Regions from separate parts of the Streptomyces sp. NPDC047853 genome, predicted to be linked through region 2. Evidence: riboswitches for the same ligand, from Rfam matches in the RefSeq annotation. Region 2 holds a riboswitch; each other region holds the start of a gene.

Region 1 (2,256 bases), on a different contig from region 2:
GGGCGTTCGGGCAGGTCCTGCGCTCCGCGCCCGACGGGACCGGCGCCGCCATGCTGGCCATCAGCGGCTCCGTCGACACCCCCAACACCGGCCCGGCCCTGGAGGACCTGTGGACGGTGCTGCGCAAGCTCGCCGAAGGCGGGCTCACCGACGCCGAGCGTGACGTCGCCGTGCAGAACCTGGTGGGCGTGGCGCCGCTGAAGTACGAGACGGCGGCCGCCGTCGCGAGCACCCTGGCCGACCAGGTCGAGCAGCACCTGCCCGACGACTACCAGGCGACGCTCTACCGCCAACTCGCCGCCACGGGCACCGTGGAGGCCACGGCGGCGGTCGTGAACGCCTTCCCGGTGGACCGTCTGGTGACGGTCCTCGTCGGCGACGCGGCACAGATCAAGGAGCCGGTCGAGGCGCTCGGCATCGGTGAAGTCACCGTGGTGGCGGCCGAGTAGCGGTACGCGCGTGGGGCCCTGGTGACCGGAGTGTCACCAGGGCCGCCGTTTGTCCGAATTGGGGGAGAGGCTGCCTGTCTGCGCTGTGGCATGCGCTACAAAAAGCCGGTTGCGTTTGAGGATTGAAGACAACCGCGTTTAGCGTCTTCCGGGCTGTTCGTCAGGCAGTGCGCCGCACCCGCGGCACCGGACAGTCATCGCCGAGTCCCCGTACGGCGCGAGCCAGGGGAGCCGGGGACCCACCGTAGTCCCTGGGGTGAATCGGACGCCCGCGCGTGCCGCGAGGGGGTCCGTAGGAGACCTTCCACCTCCGAACCCGTCAGCTAACCCGGTAGGCGAGAGGGAAGGAAAGGACCAGCCACTACATGGCGTTCACGCGCGCCGCCGGCAAGCACCGCCGTCCCGGCCGGATGCACCGCACCACCGCCCGCGCGGCGGGTGTCGCGGCCCTCGCCACCACCGGCGTCGTCGGCACCCTCGCGGCTCCGGCGCTCGCCGCCGAGCCCCAGGTGGAGCAGAGCGGGCTCACCCCGGTCATCAGCATCGGCGACTCCCTGGCCGACGAGATCGACGCCCAGGCCGCCGCGCAGAAGCAGGCCGCCCTGGACGCCGCCGCCCGTGAGGCGGCGCAGGAGGCCGCGCGCGAGCGGGCCGCCGAGGCCGCCCAGGAGGCGCGCGAGGCCAAGGAGCGCGCCGCGCGGGAGGCGGAGCGCAAGCGCCTCAACACCTTCGTCACGCCGATCACCGCGTCCTACGTCTCCACCGCCTACCAGGCCGGCAGCTCCCTGTGGTCCTCCGGCAGCCACACCGGCATCGACTTCCACGCCTCCACCGGCACCTCCGTGCACGCGGTCGGCGTCGGCACCGTCGTCGAGGCCGGCTGGGGCGGGGCGTACGGCAACCAGGTCGTGCTCAAGATGCACGACGGCACGTACACGCAGTACGGCCACCTGTCGTCCATCGGTGTCTCGGTGGGCCAGTCGGTCGACGCGGGACAGCAGATCGGCCTCTCCGGCGCCACCGGCAACGTCACCGGACCGCACCTGCACTTCGAGGCCCGTACGAGCCCCGAGTACGGCTCGGACCTGGACCCCGTCGCCTACCTCCGCTCCCACGGCGTCAACGCCTGACGGCGGCGCGCACATCTGACGACGGCGTGAACGTCTGACGAGCGACGAACGGCACGCGAAAGCCCCGGCTCCCCGAGTCGGGGATTTCGCATTTCCAGGGTGTTCCCGGCGTGGCCGTTGTCCAAAAAGTGTCCATGAAATCCACATCGCCGTCGGAATTCCCGCCGCATTGGCCTAGAGTCGCTGAACACGCGTCAATCGTCGACGTTTCCCGGGGATGAAGGCGGAGGTCGGGCATGCGCATTCCGGCGCACTCGGTGTGCACGGCGATCCGGGACGACATCGTCTCCGGTGTCCACGGGCGCGGCAGCCGCCTCACCGAGGAACTCCTGGCCCGCCGCTACGGCGTCTCCCGCGTCCCCGTCCGTGAGGCACTGCGCACGCTGGAGGCGGAGGGGTTCGTGGTGACCCGGCGGCACGCGGGCGCGTGCGTCGCGGAGCCGACCGAGCGGGAGGCGGCCGACCTGCTGGAGACGCGCACGCTCCTCGAACCCCTCGGCGCGTCCCGGGCCGCCCGGCGCCGCACCGAGGCGCATCTCAAGGTCCTGCGCGGCCTGGTGCGGCTGGGCCAGGAGCGTGCCAGGCAGGGGAGCAGCGACGATCTGCGCTCGCTGGACGGCTGGTTCCACGAGACCCTCGCCCAGGCCGCCGGCAGCCCGTCCCTGACGGCGTTGCTG
Region 2 (2,256 bases):
TCGAGGTCCGAGGAGCCGAGCTTGCGCAGAGAAGTCATGTCCTGCGTCAACGGCCACGACGGAGCCGGTGATTCCGGGAGCGGGGCAAAAATCCCGCAAACCGGCAGCCCTGGCGTCGGGGGGTCGCCGTCAGGACCGCCGGGGACCGGCGGGGCCGTGCACGGCCTCGGTCAGGGGGTCAGGCCCTTGCTCTGCAGCCAGGCCATCGGGTCGATCCCGCCGCCGTCGCTGGTGTGGACCTCCATGTGGAGGTGGGCCCCGGTCACGTTGCCGGTGGCGCCGACGCGGCCGATGACATCACCGGTGGTGACCTTCTGGCCGACGCTGACGCTGATCGACGACTGGTGGGCGTACCAGATCTCGGTGCCGTCATCGAGGGTCAGCACGGTCTTGTAGCCGTAGGAGCCCTCGTAGCCGGCCGACGTGATGGTGCCGCTGTGCACCGCCTTGAGCAGCGTGCCGGTGGGCGCGGCGAAGTCGAGGCCGGTGTGGTAGCCGGAGGACCAGTAGGCGCCGGCCTGGCCGAAGCTGGAGGAGATCGTGTACGAGGAGGTCGGCAGGGTGTACTGCTTGGCCAGCTTCGCGAGCCGCTCGGCCTCGGCCTTCTTCGCGGCCTCCTCCTCCGCCTTCTTCTTGGCGGCGGCGGCCTTGGCCTCGGCCTCCTTCTCCGCCTTGGCGGCGGCTTCCGCGGCCTTCTTCTCGGCGGCGGCCGCGGCCTCGGCGGCGGCCTTCGTCTCGACCTGGGCCTGCTGCTGCTCGGCCTGCGCCATGATCCGGGCGCGCAGCGTCTCACCGGCGTCGGGGGCGTCCTGCGCGGTGTCGGCGGTCGCGGCCACGCCGATGCCGCTGAGCGGGGCGGTGGAACCCTGCGGCTCCGGCTCCTCGTCGTCCGAGATGAGCGAGCCGACGTTGGGCAGGTCGGGCATGGAGATGGACACCGGCGGCTTGCCGGTCTGCGCGCTGGCCATGCCGCCCGCGCCGACCGCGGCTATGACACCGACGCCGAGGACGGTGGAGCTGCGGGCGAGTCCGCCGCGCTGCTTGGCGACGCGGTGCCGGCCGCGCACGGGGCGGATGGATTCCGCGGTGGGATTCCACTCCTCCCAGGGGCCCTCTTCGGTGCGGTGGCCGTCGTAGCCGAAGGTGTCGGTGTCGTGCGCGCTGGGCACGAACGGGGCCTCGGGGGCAGGCCGGTTGGACGCCACGTGGGCGTACTCCTTTCCTTCCTTCCGCCTACCGGGTTAGCTGACGGGTTCGGAGCAGGAAGGTCTCCTACGCGCGTATATCCACCGTGTCTCCACGGCGTCGTACGAGCGATTCACCCCAAGGTGGTGGTTCCCCGGTTCCCTCGCGGGATTCGGCGCGTGCGCACGGAGCCGCCTTCTGTGACGGCTGGGACGACCGCGCTGCGTTATCGAACGTTAATAGACGCGGGGCGGGGATTCCAAGCTGTTCCTCTTGATCATTAACGAATCCGGACGGGACGTACGCCTCAGGATCGGTGAAATCCGGGCGAGTTGACCGCCCCTCAGTATTCCCCTTCACACCACAAGTTTCTGACAGAGTGTCAGTCGTTATGCGCAGGGCGCTCGCCGGGTCACCGTTCGTGACAATGATCAAGGTCTTCGCGCGCGGGACGGCGTACGGCGAGCAGTGCCATGTCGTCCGCCATCCCGCCCCCGGAGTGCCGGCGCACGTCCTCGGCGAGGGCGGCGAGCAGCTTCCCCGGGTGCCGGAAGACGCAGCCGGCGAGCCGTTCGTGCGGGTCGTAGAACTCGCCCCGCGCGTCCCGGGCTTCGGACAGGCCGTCGGTGTGCAGCAGCAGCGTGGCTCCGCCCGGGAAGGCGTCCTCCTGGGCCCGGTCGGGCCACACGCCCAGCTCGCCCATCCCGAGCGGCAGCGCCGCCTCCCGGGCGGGGAGCGGACGCAGGGTGCCGTCGGCGTACAGCAGCAGCGGGGGCGGGTGACCCCGGTTCACGATCCGCACGACCCCGTCGCCGTGCGGGAGTTCGGCGAGGACGGCGGTGGTGAACCCCTCGAAGGCGTCCAGTCCGTTGCGCCGGGTGCCCTCGCGCGCCAGCGCCCGTTCCAGGCGCTGGGCCACCGCCTCCAGGGTGGCCTCCTGCTCGGCGGCCTCGCGGAAGGCGCCGATCACGACGGCGACGGCGGCCACCGCGCCCATGCCCTTGCCGCGCACGTCCCCGACGATGAGCCGGACGCCGCGCGCGCTGTCCTGCACCGCGTACAGGTCCCCGC
Region 3 (2,256 bases), on a different contig from region 2:
TGCCCGCGGTGCGGGTCGAGCGGCGCGACGAACTGTGGGAGGCGCCGATCAGCAAGGTGCTCCTGCGCCATCCCGACCTCGGCGACGACGCGTTGGCGGCGACGGCGCGCGCGGTGGTCGGCTCCCTCGCCACGGTCACGATGTCCGGGCCCGGGACGGTGGAGCTCCAGCCGTGCGGCATCACCAAGGCGACCGGCCTGGCGCTGGCCGCCGAACACCTCGGGCAGAGCCGGCGGCGGACGATCGCCTTCGGCGACATGCCCAACGACATCCCGATGTTCCAGTGGGCCGCCCGCGGTGTCGCCATGGCCGACGCCCATCCCGAACTCAGGGCGGTGGCGGACGAGGTCACCCTCACGAACGAGGACGACGGCGTGGCCGTCGTCCTCGAGCGGATCTTCGGTACCTCCTAGCGCGGCCGCCGCCGCGGGGGGCACCCCTTTGTGCGAGTCCGTACGAGCCGGTACGAGTCACTACGACTCACTACGACGCGGTACGGCTCAGTACGCGCCGAAGACGTTGTCCATCGAGCCGTACCGGTCGGCCGCGTAGTTGCAGGCCGCGGTGATGTTGGCGACCGGGTCGTACGGGTCCCAGGAGGTGCCGGGCACGTGGTACGCCTGGAAGGTCGGGTCGATCACCTGGAGCAGGCCCTTGGACGGGGTGCCGTTGATGGCGTTGATGTCCCAGTTGTTGATCGCGAGCGGGTTGCCGGAGGACTCCCGCATGATGTTGCGGTGGATGCCCTCGTAGGAGCCGGGGATGCCGTGCTGCGCCATGACGTCCAGCGACTCGCGGATCCAGCCGTCGAGCGTGTTCGGGTACGTGGTCGCGGCGGTGGCGGCGGCCGGGGCGGCGGCCGGGGTGGCCGCGGACGCGCCGGTGGCGCCGATGAGCGGCAGGGCGAGCACGGCGGCGCCGGTGCCGGCGACGGCGAGCTTGCGGGCGATGCGGGCGGTCCGGGTGTGACGGTTCTGACCGTTGGCAGACATGCTTGAGTCCCTCTCCTTACGCCTGCGAGGTGAGCTGTCGGGTTCGGGCGGGGAGGTGCCCGGCCGCGCCCTGACGGGTGCGGCTTCACCCCGAGCCGCTCCGGTGGTGACCGGTGCGGCGACTTACCTGGGTCCCCCGCTCCTGCCTGCGAGTTTGTTGGTGGATGACTGTGCGTTCGGGCGGTGGCAGGATTCGGCGTCCGCCCGACAGGCCGGGAACGTATGCGAGAGCACATGTCCGGAACAAGTGCAGGAATCACCCAACGCGCCTGTTGACCTTGATCTGGGGCGTTTGAGGTGCTTGATCCTTTGCGTCTGCCAAGCCTCAACTGGCTTGCGGGGCAAAGGGAGGGCGCAGTCGGCGACGCGGTTGCTCACAGGGGGGACGGAGTGAGCCAACTCACGGGACTCAATAAGAGCGGCAAATCGGGCATTAATCCCAACTATGCGCCAACCGGCCGTGGGTGGGGAGTGCGGTGCGGGACGGCTCGCCGGGCGGCTGCCGCTCGGACGGCACCGGCCTTCGCGCGCTCCCCTCATGGGGGCCGCCCTCCGCGCCCCGTCCCGTCCGGTGTTCCCGTGCGCCGTGCGGGCATCCGTTCGGCACGGGAGGGGGTGTGCCGAGTGGGTGACGTTCTCGGAGTGCGGGCCGTTGGGAGGGGTGATGGGATCTTCCGTGGCGGCTCCCGGTCCGCTCGTGTTCCGGGCCGCGTCCCTCCAGCGATGTCGATCAATATCTGCTCATATCGCCTGATCAAAAACTTGCCGCGCATGATCCGATACCGACCGGCCTGTAACGGTGGGCGCTAGCGGTGATCGAAACGTGACCGGATACGCTGACTTGAGTGGTGGCAGCGACCTATCGACAAACCAGGTAATCGCCAGTAGACACCAGCAGACAGGAGACCCCTCGTGACCGTCGTCGGGCCGTTCGGGCTGAGCGTGCGGGACCAGGCTCTGGAAGCCGATGTCCAGGCCGGATTGGTGGCTGTCGAGGAAGGGTTGCTCGAGGCAACCAAGAGCGAGGTGCCCTTCATCACGGAGGCCGCCCAGCACCTGGTGCGGGCGGGAGGCAAACGGTTCCGCCCGTTGCTGGTGATGCTCGCGTCCCAGTTCGGCGACCCCTACGCCCCCGGCATCGTGCCCTCGGCGGTCGTCGTGGAGCTGACCCACCTCGCCACGCTGTACCACGACGACGTGATGGACGAGGCCGCCGTACGGCGCGGCGTGCCCAGCGCGAACACCCGCTGGGACAACTCGGTCG

What was found. A riboswitch is a leader RNA that binds a small molecule or an ion and turns the genes downstream of it on or off. The one in region 2 is predicted to bind cyclic di-AMP.
Positions count from the first base shown of each region.
Region 1: another riboswitch for cyclic di-AMP. It lies ahead of ACGF5T_RS31045 (M23 family metallopeptidase); the one in region 2 lies ahead of ACGF5T_RS06755 (M23 family metallopeptidase).
Region 3: another riboswitch for cyclic di-AMP. It lies ahead of ACGF5T_RS00385 (transglycosylase SLT domain-containing protein); the one in region 2 lies ahead of ACGF5T_RS06755 (M23 family metallopeptidase).

Region 1 is NZ_JBIDCI010000023.1:17,703-19,958, forward strand. Features, by position in the region: gene ACGF5T_RS31040 (pitrilysin family protein) at 1-449, shown strand, start outside; cyclic di-AMP (ydaO/yuaA leader) riboswitch at 638-802, shown strand; gene ACGF5T_RS31045 (M23 family metallopeptidase) at 815-1,579, shown strand; gene ACGF5T_RS31050 (GntR family transcriptional regulator) at 1,816-2,256, shown strand, end outside.
Region 2 is NZ_JBIDCI010000002.1:594,840-597,095, reverse strand. Features, by position in the region: gene ACGF5T_RS06760 (aldo/keto reductase) at 1-38, opposite strand, end outside; gene ACGF5T_RS06755 (M23 family metallopeptidase) at 171-1,205, opposite strand; cyclic di-AMP (ydaO/yuaA leader) riboswitch at 1,217-1,373, opposite strand; gene ACGF5T_RS06750 (PP2C family protein-serine/threonine phosphatase) at 1,598-2,256, opposite strand, start outside.
Region 3 is NZ_JBIDCI010000001.1:79,415-81,670, forward strand. Features, by position in the region: gene ACGF5T_RS00380 (HAD family hydrolase) at 1-413, shown strand, start outside; gene ACGF5T_RS00385 (transglycosylase SLT domain-containing protein) at 501-992, opposite strand; cyclic di-AMP (ydaO/yuaA leader) riboswitch at 998-1,162, opposite strand; gene ACGF5T_RS00390 (polyprenyl synthetase family protein) at 1,905-2,256, shown strand, end outside.